4 regions of the Janthinobacterium sp. CG_23.3 genome follow, and region 3 is predicted to be linked to each of the others. Evidence: predicted binding sites of a transcription regulator. Region 3 holds the regulator's gene; each other region holds the start of a gene.

Region 1 (2,197 bases), on a different contig from region 3:
CCGGCCTGGCCCTGCGCGTTCAGATCGGTCTTGCGGGCGCCGTCGCTGCCGCCGACCACGCCCAGTTCCAGCGTCGGCGCGCCCTGGCCGTCCTTGGTGAACATCTGTATCACGCCGCCGGAGTGGTTGCCGTACAGCGCGGAGAAGGGGCCGCGCAGCACTTCGATGCGCTCGGCCATGTCGAGGTTGAAGGTGGCGGCCTGGCCCTGGCCGTCCGGCATCGAGGCGGGGATGCCGTCGCTGATCAGGCGCACGCCGCGCACGCCGAAGGCCGAGCGGGCGCCGAAGCCGCGCGAGGAAATCTGCAAGTCCTGCGCGTAGTTCTGGCGGTTCTGCGCCACCAGCCCGGGCACGGCGGCCAGCGCCTCGGAGGCGTTGACGCGGATCTGGCCGTCGTGGATGCGGGCGCCGTCGAGTACGTCGACCGAAGCCGGCAGCTCGAAGGCGCTGTGTTCGACGCGGCTGCCGCTGACGACGACGACGTCGAGCGGCGTCGCAGTATCGGCTGCGGCCGCGGCGGCCGGCGCCAAGGTGGCGAACAGGCTGGCAATGGCGTTCAAGCGAAATCGGTGCTGCATGGCGTGGTCTCCTGATGGGGGGTTAGTTTGCTTGCCGCAAGTCTCACCTGCTTCTGCGCAATATGCCTGCCAGTGGTCGAAGGAGCCATCTTACGGCAGGCGTGATCGACACCGCCACCGATAAGGTGGTGCGGCAGATCGCCGCCGGCCCGCGCCCGCGCGGCACCGGCGTCGCCCCCGACGGCAGCCGCGCCTACGTCGCCTGCGAGCCGGTCAACACGGGCTACGTGATCGACATGGCCAGCCGCGCGCAAGGTGGCCCACGTCAAGGTCGGCGAATTACCGTGGCGAGTGGTGGCTCCCTGAAACACTGCGCCGCGCCGCCTGTTCACATTTGGAACAGGTGTGCCAGCGTAGAGCGCCCCGGCCGATGCCGGCGGCGGCCCCCGCCAGACCACCCTTGCGCCGTTACGCCCGTGGAAACGGCGCAATCGGCGCTGCGCTTGAGGCGCGATAACAAGCTGGCACGGTGCTTGCGAAATGATGGGTGGGCAACACACAAACCGTTCCCCGGAACGACACCACAACCAGACCAGATAGAGGACGACATGAATCTCGCGGACATCAGCAAACTCGGCGTTGCCAATCCCTTCAAAGCGCGCTACGACAACTTTATCGGCGGCAAGTTCGTTCCACCGGTTAACGGCGCCTACTTCGGCAACGTCACGCCGATCACCGGCCAGGTGTTTTGCGAAATCGCCCGCTCCAGCGCCGAGGACGTCGAGCTGGCGCTGGACGCCGCCCACGCCGCCAAGGACGCTTGGGGCAAGACCTCGCCGGCCGAGCGCGCCAACATCCTCAACAAGATCGCCGACCGCATCGAGCAAAACCTGGCGCTGATCGCCACCGCCGAAACTATCGACAACGGCAAGCCGATCCGCGAGACGATGAACGCCGACATCCCGCTGGCGATCGACCACTTCCGCTATTTCGCCGGTTGCATCCGCGCCCAGGAAGGCTCGGTCGCGCAAATCGATTCGGAAACCTACGCCTACCACTTCCACGAGCCGCTGGGCGTGGTCGGCCAGATCATCCCGTGGAACTTCCCGATCCTGATGGCGGTGTGGAAGCTGGCGCCGGCCCTGGCCGCCGGCAACTGCGTGGTGCTGAAACCGGCCGAGCAGACCCCGGCATCGATCATGGTCTTGATCGAACTGATCGGCGACCTGCTGCCGCCGGGCGTGCTCAACATCGTCAACGGCTTCGGCCTGGAGGCGGGCAAGCCGCTCGCGTCGAGCAAGCGCATCGCCAAGATCGCCTTCACCGGCGAAACCGGCACCGGCCGCCTGATCATGCAATACGCCGCGCAAAACCTGATTCCGGTGACGCTGGAACTGGGCGGCAAGTCGCCCAACATTTTCTTCGCCGACGTGATGGACGCCGACGACGACTTCTTCGACAAGTGCCTGGAAGGCTTCGCCATGTTCGCGCTGAACCAGGGCGAGGTGTGCACCTGCCCGTCGCGCGTGCTGATCCAGGAATCGATCTACGAGGCCTTCATCGAGCGCGCGCTGCAACGCGTCGCCGCGATCAAGCAGGGCAACCCGCTCGACTCGGCGACGATGATCGGAGCCCAGGCATCACAGGAGCAATTGGAAAAAATCTTGTCGTACATGGAC
Region 2 (2,197 bases), on a different contig from region 3:
CTCGCGCGCCACCGCCGCCGCGGCGGCGTCGCCGTGCAGGACCAGCAGCGTGTACAGCACCAGCCGCTGCGAGGTGAAGCGGCGCCGCCCGGACAGGTTGATCAGCGCGCCGAATACTTCGCCCGACAGCGGCACGTCCACGTCGTGCGCCTTGCCGGCCATTTTGATCGGTTCCGTCATCAGCATCGTCAACTCCTTCTTTGCTTGTGTATCGATTTTTAGCTTCGGTAGGTTGGATTAGCGCAACGCGCAATCCGGTGCCGGCCAACCCGACCGACGAACATCACGCTTCTCGTAGCGGATCTCGAACGAGGCGGCGTAGGCCGCCGGGTCGCTGCCGTCCCATACCTTGCCGTCGAGCAGCGTCGAGCTGCGCATCGTGCCGCTTGGCAGCGCGGTGCCGGCCAGCGCCGCCGCCTCCCGGTACAGCGCGACCTGGTTGACCGCCGTCGCCACGCCCAGGTAGTCCGGCTCGTCCTTGAGCAGGCCCCAGCGGCGGTGCTGCGTCATGAACCACATGCCGTCCGACAGATACGGGAAGTTGACGGCGCCCTCGCGGTGGAACTTCAGGCTGCGCGGGTCTTCCCAGCTCTTGCCCAGGCCGTTCTGGTAATGCCCGAGGATGCGCGGCGCGATCAACGCCGGGTCGGTGTTGAGGTATTCGGCGGCGCTGATGACCTCGACCATCTTCCGCTTGTTGGCGGCCGAGGCGTCGATCCACTTGCCGGCGTCGAGCACGGCGGCGATCAGCGCGCGGCAGGTGTTCGGGTTCTGTTCGACGAACGCGCGCGTGGCGCCCAGCACCTTGCCCGGATGGTCGGGCCAGATCTGCTGGGTGGTCGCGGCGGTGACGCCGACGCCGTCGACGATGGCCTTGTGGCCCCACGGTTCGCCGGCGCAGAAGCCGTCCATATGGCCGGCGCGCAGGTTCGCCACCATCTGCGGCGGCGGCATGGTGATCACCTGGGCGTCGCGGAAGGGGTCGATGCCGTGCGCCGCCAGCCAGTAATACAACCACATCGCGTGGGTGCCGGTCGGGAAGGTCTGGGCGAAGGTGTAGGAGCGCGGCCGCGCGCGCATCAGCGCCGCCAGCGAGGCGCCGTCGACGGCGCCCTCGCCTGCCAGCTTGCTCGACAGCGTGATCGCCTGGCCGTTGTGGTTCAGGTTCATCAGCACCGCCATGTCGCGCCGCAAGCCGCCCACGCCCAGTTGCACGCCGTAGACCATGCCGTACAGCGCGTGCGCCGCGTCCAGTTCGCCGTTGCACAGCTTGTCGCGCACGCCGGCCCACGACGCTTCCTTGCGCAGCTCGATCTGGATACCGTACTTGCGGTCGAAGCCGAGCACCGCCGCCATCACCAGCGAGGCGCAATCGGTCAGCGGCAAAAAGCCGATCCTGACCGTGTCCTTCTCCGGCTTGTCCGACCCCGCCACCCAGGCCGCTGCGCTCGCTTGTTCTGACATACCGCTCCTTGTAGTTCCGAAAATGAAAAAGCGTCTCTCCGGCACGAATCGTTCATGCTTGAAAGACGCCTTTGTCTTGGACGGTGGCCACCGCCATTGGCCGCCACCGTTAGTTCATATTCAGCAAGGAGCGTGCCAACCGCGGCAACGGTGGGAAGTCGGGCTAGCCCGCAAGGGCGTAACCCGGACACTTTGGGGGGGCGGCAGCGGCAAACAAGCCAAGCCATGTCTTCTAGCGGGGCAAAAAGCGCACCATCGTTGTGCGGCGCACCATGGCGGCACGCTCAGCCCAGCAAGTCCTCGACGTCGAGGATGCGCTGGGCGATCTCGGCCAGCTTCAGGTTCTTGTTCATCGCCATGCTGCGCAGTTTCTGGTAGGCCTGGTCCTCGGACAGCTGGTGGTGCGCCATCAGCAAGCCCTTGGCGCGCTCGATCACTTTGCGCTCGGCCAGCTTGTGCTTGGTGTCGGACAGCTCGGCGAGCAGCTTTTGCTCCTGCTTGAAGCGCGCCATCGCCACGTTCAACACCGGCTTGATGCGCTCGGCCTGCAGGCCGGCGACGATGTAGGCCGAGACCCCGGCGGCCATCGCCGCGTCCATGCTGGAGGTGGTCTCGTCCTCTGTAAACAGGACGATCGGGCGGCGCTCGTCGCGGGTGGCGACGACGATGTGTTCGAGCACGTCGCGCGCGTCCGACTCGGCGTCGACGATGATCAGGTCGGGTTGCAGCTGGG
Region 3 (2,197 bases):
GGCGCGCGCTGAAAAAAGCCGAAATCGAGGCCAGGCTCGACACCCTGCTGGCCGACCTGCAAATCGAGAAGCTGCGCGAGAACCAGGCGCTGTCGCTGTCGGGCGGCGAGCGGCGCCGCGTCGAGATCGCGCGCGCGCTGGCCACCAACCCGCGCTTCGTGCTGCTCGACGAACCCTTCGCCGGGGTCGACCCGATCGCCGTCATCGAAATCCAGCGCATCGTGCGCTTCCTCAAGGAGCGCGGCATCGGCGTGCTGATCACCGACCACAACGTGCGCGAAACGCTGGGCATCTGCGACCGCGCCTACATCATCAACCAGGGCTCGGTGCTGGCCTCGGGCCGGCCCGACGACATCATCGCCAACGAATCGGTGCGGCGGGTCTACCTGGGTGAACATTTCCGCATGTAAATCCGATGAAACAATCCCTGCAACTGCGCACCTCGCAGCACCTGGCGCTGACCCCGCAACTGCAGCAGTCGATCCGGCTGCTGCAGCTATCGACGCTGGAGCTGCACCAGGAGCTTGAGCAGTTGCTGGGCGAGAACCCCCTGCTGGAACGCCTCGACGACCCGCTCGACCGCTCGCTGCGGCTGCTGGCGGACGGCGCGCTGAGCCCGACCGGCGCGCCGCCACAGGACGGCGCGGCGGCGCCGGGGCAAGATAGCGCGCCGGCGGCCGACGCCGAACCCGCGTACGACGGCGCCGAGCACGCCGCCGCCGACAACGGCGACAGCGACTGGAGCGAGATCGGCCGCGGCAAGGCGCCCGACGACGAGGATTCCCGGCCGCAGCTCGAAGCGAGCCAGCGCACGCTGCGCGAACACCTGATGGAGCAAATGCGCGTCACCGTGCAGCCGCTGCGCGACCGCGCGCTGGTCGAGTTGATCATCGACGCGCTCGACGACAACGGCTACCTCGAGGAGCCGCTCGACGAGATCCTGGCGCGCCTGCCGGCCGAGCTGGACGTCGGGGCCGACGAGATGCGCACCGCGCTGGCGCTGCTGCAAAGCTTCGACCCGGCCGGCGTCGGCGCGCGCAACGCCTCCGAATGCCTGGCGCTGCAAATCAAACGCCTGCCGCGGATCGCCATGGTGACGCGGCGCATGGCGCTGCTGATCGTCGAGCGGCACCTGACCTGGTTCGCCCAGCGCGACTTCAACAAGTTGAAAAAGGCCCTGCTGTGCGACGACGAGGACTTGCGCGAGGCGCAGACGGTGATCCGCCAGTGCAACCCGCACCCGGGCGCGGTGTTCGCCGCCGACGTCTCCGACTACGTGGTGCCGGACGTCGTCGTCAAGCGCGCGCGCAACGGCTGGCACGTCAGCCTGAACCACGAGGTCATGCCGCGCCTGCGCGTCAACGCCATGTACGCCAACCTGCTCAAGCAGGGCAAGGGCGAGGGGGCGATGGGCGCCCAGTTGCAGGAGGCCAAGTGGCTGATCAAGAATATGCGCCAGCGCTTCGACACCATCCTGCGCGTGGCCCAGGCCATTGTTGAGAGGCAGAAAAATTTCTTCTCGCACGGGGCGGTGGCGATGAGACCCCTTGTGCTCCGTGAAATAGCTGATACACTGGGTTTACACGAGAGTACTATTTCTCGGGTAACAACTCAGAAGTATATGCTGACCCCGCATGGCATGTTTGAGTTGAAATATTTCTTTGGTAGCCATGTCGCCACCGAAGCGGGGGGAGAGGCATCATCGACGGCGATACGGGCGCTTATTGTGCAATTGACAGGAGCTGAAGACCCGAAAAATCCTTTATCCGACAGTAAGATTGCGGACATGCTGGGAGAACAAGGCATGGTGATTGCGCGACGCACTGTTGCCAAATACCGGGAAGCGCTGAAGATCCCGCCAGTCAGTCTGCGAAAATCGTTGTAGTTTTACTTTGGTTCCTCTGCGCGCCAGAAGACCGGCGAAGGCACGAACCCGACATCATCTTTAGGAGTGTGTATGAATCTCACTATCAGCGGACATCATCTCGAAGTGACACCGGCCATCCGTGAATACGTACAAACCAAACTGGAGCGCGTGCAACGCCATTTCGATCAAGTCATTGATATTGCTGTCATTCTGACCGTAGACAATCTGAAAGAAAAAGATAAACGGCAAAAGGCCGAAATCAACCTGCGCATGTCCGGCAAGACCGTGTACGTGGAAAGCCTGTCGCAAGACCTGTACGCCGCCATCGAC
Region 4 (2,197 bases), on a different contig from region 3:
CCGCGCGCGGTCTGCCCGCCAGCCACTCCTATTTGGGAGCGGTAATCTGGTCGCCGCCGCTGTCGACGCCGGAGTGGTGGAACGACCTGCCGCAAGACAAGCCGGTGCTGTACGTGACCTTGGGCAGTTCCGGCCAGGGCCAGCTGCTGCCGCAAGTGCTGCGCGCGCTGGCGCCGCTGCCGGTCACGGTGCTGGCCGCGACGGCCGGCAATATCGAACTCGACAACATCCCCGCCAACGCCTTCGTCGCGCCGTTCCTGCCCGGCGCCGAAGCGGCCGGCCGCGCCCGCCTGGTGCTATGCAACGGCGGCAGCCCGACCAGCCAGCAGGCGCTGGCCGCCGGCGTGCCGGTGATCGGCATCGCCAGCAATCTGGACCAGTTCCTGAACATGCATGGCGTCGTCGCCGCCGGCGCCGGCACGCTGCTGCGCGCCGACCGTTTCAGCGAGCGGGCGCTACGCGGCTGCGCCGAGGCCATGCTGAACGACGCCGGCGCGGCGGCGGCCGCCAAGACCGTCGCGCGCCAGTTTCGCGCCTACCAGCCCGGCACGCGCCTGACGGCGCTGCTCGATACGCTGCCGGCCGCCTGATGAGGGCGCCCCCCCTTTGCCCGCCACCCCGAGCGTTTTTTCGGCGAAGATGCGCCTCACCGCGTCGTGGAAGCGGTCGCTGGTTCGTCGTAGCGCAAGGCCTGCACCACCAGCGAAAATGCCGGAGATGGCTGCCGATCGCGTGGCGCCCAGCGCGGCGGCGGCGGCTTGCCGGACGCGGCGACACCACCGATCAACGCAGTTAACCTTATTGGCAGTCGCCGCACCCTTGCGGAGTCGATGATCGGCTCGATCAAAGAGAGCCGGGAAATGCTCGCCTTCTGCCGCGCAGCCGTCGGCTTTCTTTACAGCCGCCTCGAGCGCAACGCCGGGCCGCTCCGGAAAATGCGCGTAAGCGTTTGATTTTGTTGGCATTCTTCACTCTGGCACGAATTTCGCTGAGTACTGGCTGTGCGGCTCGTTCTACCAGGCGGCGCAAAACAATGAGCGTCAATCAACCAGACTATCAGTGAGGTATCGTTATGAAACTGTTTAAACTGAAACTCATCCCGGTGGCAGCCGCCCTGGTGTTGATGAGTGCGGCCGGCAGCGCCAGTGCGGGCGCGTATGGCTACTCCTACGACAATATTTTCGGCCTGACCGTCACCAATCCGACCGGCGTGGTATCGGTTGCCGGCACCACCAACATTTCCCGCGCCACGGCGACGCTGAACGGTACCAGCGTCATCACCGGCGGCTCCGGCATGCTCGACGCGCCGCAAGCCGCGGTGGGCGCCGTCGCGCTCGGTCAAAACAATTTCCAGCAGCAAGGCCCGGTCGGCACCTACTCGCGCGGCGATGCCCAGATCGTCAGCACGCAGTTCCCGCCCTTCCCGCCCGGCGCCACCAGCACCCAGGCGGTGAACGTGGCCGAGGCCCACCTGGACTTCGCCGGCACGGCCGACGCGTCCGGCCGCAACGGCTCGACCACCGGTTTCTCCGTCAATTTCGTCGTTGGCTCGCCAACGGCGACGCTGCGTTTCAACTTCCAGGCCGATCCCTTCATGCAGGTATTCCTGCAAACCCTGGCCGGCCCCGGTTCGTCGGCCGCCGCTAACCTGGTGGCGACCTTCACCATCACCGACGCCGCCGGCGCTATCATCTTCGTCTGGGCGCCGGACGGCGTGGTCGGCTCCGGCATCACGGGCGGCGTCGAAACCGCCGACGCGGCCAGTCTGAACACCAATCTGTCGACCAACTTCCTCACCCGCGGCTCGTTGTTTACCTACAATCCAACGGGCTGCCCCGTACCGGTGGCGCCAGGCACCGGCACCGGTTGCGGCGGCGCCTACACGGCACTGACCAACGCCTTGGGGGCGGGCAACTACACCTTGACCCTGAACGCGGTGAACAGCGTCGATCTGGTCAAGACGGCGGTGCCGGAGCCTGGCACGCTGGCCCTGCTGGGACTGGGCCTGGCCGGCTTGTGCGTCAGCAAGCGCCGCAAGGCCTAAACAAGTCGGGGAACTCCCCAGCCGTTAAATTGGCACGCTTTTCATCGGTCGGATTACGCTGGCCGCCGCGGCCCGGCATCCGCGCGACGGCACTTGAAGCAACAAGGCGGGGAACTCCCCCGCCTTTTTTTGCGTCCGCATTTGCGGGCCCTG

What was found. The regulator sigma-54, encoded in region 3, starts transcription at its own class of promoters, with help from an activator protein. The targets are predictions, from matches to a motif close to TGGCANGNAANCTGCTTT.
Region 1: adh (aldehyde dehydrogenase) is a predicted target of sigma-54. The motif match lies at 1,041-1,058, and genes of this name have one in related genera.
Region 2: ACFDR9_RS18950 (CmpA/NrtA family ABC transporter substrate-binding protein) is a predicted target of sigma-54. The motif match lies at 1,585-1,602, and genes of this name have one in related genera.
Region 4: ACFDR9_RS13190 (EDSAP-1 family PEP-CTERM protein) is a predicted target of sigma-54. The motif match lies at 975-992, and genes of this name have one in related genera.

Annotation. Positions count from the first base shown of each region.
Region 1 covers NZ_JBJXIB010000167.1:3,549-5,745, reverse strand. The annotation lists gene ACFDR9_RS25330 (TonB-dependent receptor family protein) at 1-578, opposite strand, end outside; gene adh (aldehyde dehydrogenase) at 1,127-2,197, shown strand, end outside.
Region 2 covers NZ_JBJXIB010000088.1:12,703-14,899, forward strand. The annotation lists gene ACFDR9_RS18945 (methyl-accepting chemotaxis protein) at 1-186, opposite strand, end outside; gene ACFDR9_RS18950 (CmpA/NrtA family ABC transporter substrate-binding protein) at 238-1,464, opposite strand; gene ACFDR9_RS18955 (ANTAR domain-containing response regulator) at 1,749-2,197, opposite strand, start outside.
Region 3 covers NZ_JBJXIB010000089.1:10,899-13,095, forward strand. The annotation lists gene lptB (LPS export ABC transporter ATP-binding protein) at 1-410, shown strand, start outside; gene ACFDR9_RS19065 (RNA polymerase factor sigma-54) at 416-1,885, shown strand; gene hpf (ribosome hibernation-promoting factor, HPF/YfiA family) at 1,958-2,197, shown strand, end outside.
Region 4 covers NZ_JBJXIB010000048.1:22,858-25,054, forward strand. The annotation lists gene ACFDR9_RS13180 (glycosyltransferase) at 1-590, shown strand, start outside; gene ACFDR9_RS13185 (hypothetical protein) at 831-953, shown strand; gene ACFDR9_RS13190 (EDSAP-1 family PEP-CTERM protein) at 1,073-2,044, shown strand.